2 regions of the Marinomonas sp. CT5 genome follow, and region 2 is predicted to be linked to the other one. Evidence: predicted binding sites of a transcription regulator. Region 2 holds the regulator's gene; the other holds the start of a gene.
The links. Region 2 encodes sigma-54, which starts transcription at its own class of promoters, with help from an activator protein. Its sites were predicted from a motif close to TGGCACNNNNNTTGCTNT; they were not measured.

Region 1: the regulator sigma-54 is predicted to act here: its motif matches at 1,341-1,358, upstream of C0J08_RS17150 (ammonium transporter).

The regions. Positions count from the first base shown of each region.
Region 1 is NZ_CP025572.1:3,572,951-3,576,105, forward strand. It holds gene C0J08_RS17135 (outer membrane protein assembly factor BamD) at 1-42, shown strand, start outside; gene C0J08_RS17140 (glutathione S-transferase) at 63-722, opposite strand; gene C0J08_RS17145 (cold-shock protein) at 836-1,048, opposite strand; gene C0J08_RS17150 (ammonium transporter) at 1,472-2,683, shown strand; gene C0J08_RS17155 (DTW domain-containing protein) at 2,830-3,155, shown strand, end outside.
Region 2 is NZ_CP025572.1:2,554,947-2,558,101, reverse strand. It holds gene ptsN (PTS IIA-like nitrogen regulatory protein PtsN) at 1-369, opposite strand, end outside; gene C0J08_RS12010 (RNA polymerase factor sigma-54) at 387-1,865, opposite strand; gene lptB (LPS export ABC transporter ATP-binding protein) at 1,941-2,666, opposite strand; gene lptA (lipopolysaccharide transport periplasmic protein LptA) at 2,667-3,155, opposite strand, start outside.

The sequences.
Region 1 (3,155 bases), 1.0 Mb from region 2:
CCTAGTTTTCTTTATTGGGTTACCTTTGGTTTAGTAGATTGATCAATATCTAAAGATGTTTACTACGCAGGGTATAGTATGTCTTCTTGCCCTGCTTTCCATACATCATGTTTCACCATGACGACACTTTTAAAAATGTCAGAGTTTAAAAAGCCAGCCAGCCAAGCTTTTACATTATGATAAGGTGATTGCTCAAACCAATCCCAGTCTACTAAAGAGAATTGCCGTACAAACGGAAAAATAGCAATATCAGCGACACTAAGACATTCCCCAAATAAAAACGAATGAACTTTTAAGCGCTTATCCAAACGATGCAAAAACACTTCACCTTTGTAACGATAAAAACTTTGAGAGGACTCTGGATATCGGTCTGCATATTTATAACGATCCAACCAATACTTAAAAAAATGATCATTGTAGACAATCCATGACCGTATTTTATTCTGCTCTTTACTCGTCTCTGGCCACAACTGAGATGCTCGTTCATGATTTTTTGAAAATGAAAGTGCCCAGAAGATAATATCGAGACTTTCAGGATAACGTTCACCATGACTATCTATCAGTTGCGGGATAGTGGAGCGGCCTCCCAAGGCCAATAACTCAGGAGGTTTAGACTTTAAAAGTACTTCTCTCAAATGAACTTGTATATCTAAATAAGCAATGACATATCTAGCTCTAATAGCATATGGGCAGCGCCTAAACGAATACAAAATAGGCAACAAGTAAACCTCCAACCAATCCCTAACTCACCGTAACAATAAAAAAACCATGCAAACAACGATTCTTTCTTATAGAACTGTCGCATTGCATGGCTTTTAATAAAACGTAAAATTAATTACGCGATAGTAACATTTTCCGCCTGTGGACCTTTTTGTCCTTGAGTCACTTCAAATGTAACCTTTTGACCTTCTTGTAAAGTACGACGTCCAGTACCATTTATAGAACGGAAATGGACAAACACATCTGCACCACCCTCACGCTCAATAAAACCAAAACCCTTTTCGTCATTGAACCACTTAACAATACCTGATACTAACTGACCTGACATAATAACCTCATGTTTATGCTGCTCTTTGATAAGCAATCTTTTTTAGAAATCACATTTAAAATGTTAAGCATATTTAGCAGTCTATACATCCCTATAAATATGCTTACTCAAAGATAATATGTCGTAAAAAATAAAATAGAAAGCAAGCATTGTAAAAAAGTAATACCAGCTTTCCTCCTCCTATTCTTAAGATCAATTTCATAGTTAGATTTAACCTTATCAAAAATCAACAACACTAAAATAGTGCACTAACACATTAAACAACAAAAAAAGCACCAAAAAAAAGCATAAATGGAACGTTTATTGCTTTATAAAAAATCAGTAAATGATTACCCCAATTTAAAACCAACAAAGCCCCAAAAAAGAGCACTTAAGGATAAGAGCAAACCTTTTCGGTGCAAAAAATAATTTTAGGAGCCACTTGTGACACCCTCAAATAGTGCAGTAGAAATGCTAGTTTCTAGCTCAAACACTCTTTTTATCCTTCTAGGCGCCATTATGGTATTTGCTATGCATGCTGGATTTGCTTTCTTAGAAGTAGGAACCGTTCGACATAAAAACCAAGTAAATGCACTGGTTAAGATAATGACCGATTTTGCTGTGTCTGCTCTTGTCTATTTTTTTATCGGCTACCAAATTGCCTACGGCATTAATTTTTTTGACAGTGCCACCGTTTTATCACAAGAACATGGCTACAGTTTGGTCAAGTTTTTCTTTCTAATGACCTTTGCTGCAGCCATACCAGCCATTATCTCTGGCGGTGTAGCCGAGCGAGCAAAGTTTTATCCTATGCTCATCTCAGCATCCATTATTGTTGGTATCGCCTATCCTTTTTTTGAAGGCATTGTATGGAATGGTAATTATGGCCTGCAGGACTGGCTAACAGACCAATATGGCGCACCTTTCCATGATTTTGCAGGCTCAGTTGTTGTCCACGCCTTTGGAGGTTGGGTTGCTCTAGCCGCTATTATATTACTAGGTACTCGTCGTGGCCGCTTTAAACATGGAAAGCTAGTTGCGTTCGCCCCCTCAAATATCCCATTTCTTGCATTGGGCGCCTGGATCCTATGTATCGGATGGTTTGGTTTTAACGTTATGTCAGCACAAACGTTAGATGGCATCAGCGGTCTAGTAGCCGTTAATTCTTTAATGGCCATGGTTGGTGGCATCATTGCTGCAATGCTTTTTGGAAAAAATGACCCCGGCTTTATTCATAACGGTCCGCTAGCCGGATTGGTCGCCATTTGCGCCGGATCTGACATCATGCACCCTATTGGCGCTTTAATTACAGGAGCGTTCGCTGGCGCGATATTCACTATGTTATTCACAATTATTCAACAAAAATTCAGACACACAGATGATGTTCTTGGAGTTTGGCCATTACATGGTGTCTGTGGCGCTTGGGGAGGCATTGCAGCAGGAATTTTCGGGTCAGAACAACTAGGAGGCCTTGGTGGTGTAAGTATGGCCTCTCAGATCATAGGAAGTATTGGGGGTATCCTCATAGCATCATTAAGTGGCTTTGTTGTCTATGGAATAATTAAAGCATTAAGTGGATTACGACTCAGTGAAGAAGATGAATTCAACGGAGCCGACTTATCCATCCACAAAATCGGCTCCATAGGTAAAGAATAACCTTAACTTCCAGCTCCGCCCCATTAAGCTCGACTTCTATACAATAAATATCAGATAGAGAAGTCGAGCTTTTATTTTCTAAGTCAATTAGGTATCCGTATAATAATAACCCTACCTAGACTGTATAAACGAAACTAAGAGACGCAATGAAGATTTGGCTGCTAACTCACAGCGAAGAGCTGAAAAAAAACTCAGGAACAGGAAAATTAGTTAAAGAGATACTACAAAATGATTGTGAAGTGGTAACTTGGTCTAGAGTCGTACCGGACAAAGAAGTATTGGCACTATCTCCCAACAATACACTACTTATTTATCTTACTGAAAGTATAGAACAGCCACTTGATCAGATATCCCCTGACACTATCGAGAACATCATTATTCTTGACGGAACATGGCAACAAGCTCGAAAAATGTACAACCAGTCCCCTTATCTTAAAAAATTCAAACATTACGAGATTCAAAATATAAAATC
Region 2 (3,155 bases):
AGCAAGTTCTGCTATTTTCGCTAACGTTGAAAGATGTTGGTCACATTCGTTGGGTGGAACGATAAGTGCGAATATGAGATCAACTGCTCTTTTATCAATCGAATCAAAGTCAATGGGGGTTTGTAAAGACATAACAACAATGGCTGTGTGGTTTGCTGTTTCAAGGCGGCAATGGGGGATGGCTATGCCATTGCCTATTCCCGTACTGCCAAGCTTTTCCCTCCCCAGAAGGGCATCATAAACGTCTTCGTTATTGCAGTGTAGGCGATTTGATGCAACATCAGCGATATTTTCTAAAACACGTTTTTTGCTAATAATGTCTTGCTTTGCAAGTACGAGTTCAGCTTTTAGTAATGATTTCAAGGACATGATAAAATGCTTTCCGTTTAGATCAGTCGTTTTCGTTCATTGGAAGGAGGGATGTTCATCGCCTCTCGATATTTTGCAACTGTGCGTCTAGCGACCTGTATGCCTTGATCTGCAAGGATGGCGGCTAGCTTATTATCACTTAATGGCTTTTTAGCTGGCTCATCAGCAACAAGTTTTTTAATCATAGCTCGTATAGCGGTAGAAGAGCATTCTCCACCTGAAGCCGTGTTGACGTGACTGGAGAAAAAGTACTTCAGTTCAAAAATACCTTTTGGGGTATGCATGTATTTCTGTGTTGTAACCCTTGATATGGTCGATTCATGCATGCCCACTTCTTCCGCAACATCATGAAGTACCATGGGTTTCATAGCTTCTTCACCTAATTCAAAAAAATCGATTTGACGACTTACAATACAACTGGCTACTTTGAGCAATGTTTCGTTACGACTCTGTAGGCTCTTCATAAACCATTTCGCCTCTTGAAGAGAGGTCTTGATGTATGTTGCATCTTCTGACGATGTGGTGGAACTTGCCATAGCCGAATAGGTTTCATTGATTTTTATCGGAGGAAGGGCATCATTATTGAGTTCAACTTGCCATACATCATTACGCTTTTTCACAGAGACATCAGGAATAACATAGTCTGTATCATCGGCATCAATAACTGAACCTGGGCGCGGGTTAAGTTGCTGTATTAAATTAATAACTTCTTTTAACGCTTCGTCTTTTAGTTTTGTTTTGCGCGTTAATTGAGCAAAATCACGATTACCTAAAAGAGGTAAATAATGATCAATCAGGTTGTAAGTGCTTTTATATAAAGGGTGGTTTTGGAATGCTTCGAGTTGCACAAGCAAGCAATCGCGTAAGTCAATTGAGCAAACACCAACAGGATCAAAACGCTGCAGTCTATGTTGGACGGCGATCACTTCTTCTAGGTCTAAGTCTTCAAGTTCGGTGCTAAGAGACTCACAAATATCTTCGGGCGAAATGCTTAAATAACCATCGGGCTGAACACATTCGATAATGGCGTAAGCGATTTCTATATCTCGATCCGAAATGTGTGTCAGATTTAGTTGCCAGATTAAGTGGTCTTGTATGCTTTCTGCTGGTGCATTACGGCTTTCAAAGTCGCTTTCACCCTCAAAACTATTATGGTCACTAACAGCGGCAGAGCTTTGGTAAGTATCGTCCCAATGACTATCAATGGATAATTCTTCAGGGATACTTTCAGTCCACTCAGATTCAATGCGTGGTTCTTCGCTGTTGTCGGCTGAAGTATTGTTATCCGCTGCGGCGCTTTTAGATTCAATGCTGGGTGTGACGTCGACATGAAGTTGTTCATCTTCATCGAGCTCTAAAAGAGGGTTTGATTCAAGAAATTCATGGATTTCTTGTTTTAAATCCAACGTTGAAAGTTGCAGCAAGCGGATAGCCTGTTGCAACTGCGGCGTCATAGTCAGCTGTTGGCCGAGCTTTAATTGTAAAGACTGCTTCATAGAGCAACTCTTTCTATTTGAATGAATTGGAATGAGTTATGCATACTACTCCCTTTCTACTGCAATGATAAGGGGTTACAAACGGAAGTCGTCACCTAAATAGACCTTTTTTACCTGCTCATTGTTGATGACGGTGTTGGCGTCGCCTGATGCAATGATGTACCCATTACCTACAATGTAGGCTTTGTCGCAGATGTCTAATGTTTCTCTTACATTGTGATCGGTGATAAGGACACCGATACCACTTTCTTGCAGATGCTTTATGATTAGCTTGATATCACCCACTGAAATAGGGTCAACACCAGCAAAAGGTTCATCTAGAAGGATGAACTTTGGGTTCATGGCTACAGCGCGAGCAATTTCAACCCGACGTCTTTCGCCACCAGATAATGCCATACCTAAGTTAGTTCGAATATGAGTTATATGGAACTCTTCTAAAAGCTCTTCTAATCTCTCTAGTTTCTGTGCTTTTGACAGCTTTTTGCGAGTCTCTAAAATCGCTAAAATATTATCTTCGACGGACATTTTCCTAAAAATAGAGGCTTCTTGAGGTAAATACCCAATTCCCTTTTGAGCTCTTGTGTGCATGGCATCATTAGTTACATCTAGTCCATCAATAAATATACCGCCAGCGTCGTTGGTTACCATGCCTACGATCATATAAAAGCAAGTGGTTTTGCCTGCTCCATTGGGCCCCAGTAGGCCAACAGCTTGCCCTGACTCTACAGCAATGGATACGTCTTTTACGACTTGGCGCTTCTTGTAGCTTTTGGCTAAGTGTTTTGCTTCGAGTGTTGCCATTTATTTCTTGGCCTCAGGTGCTGAGTTAGACGTTTGTGGCTGGAGTGTCATTTTTACTCGACCAGAATCTTTTTTCTCTGCGGTAAAGGTGCCGTCTTGAATCATATAAAGAATATAATCGGCAGAAATTGAATTCTGCATTCTAGTAAGGTTGCCGTTGCCAAAAATTTCTAGCTTAGATTCGGTCGTAGAATAGTTGATGCTATCTCCTTTACTGATGACAAAGTTGCCACTCCAGTCAATTTGTTGACTGAATTTTGCTGGTTTACCTGTTGCTTTGATACTGCTGAACTTTTTAGTTTGAGTGTCTGTTGTGATTTTTAAATAGTCGGCATGAATTTCAATTGACCCTTGTTTAACAAAAACATTGCCTTTGTATATCGCCTCACCGGAGTTTTGGTCAAACATGGCTTCGTCTGCTTGTACTTCAAGTGGTTTGTTGATGTCATCAGGTAATGCATAAGTGTATTGGGCAAATAAAACTGAGGT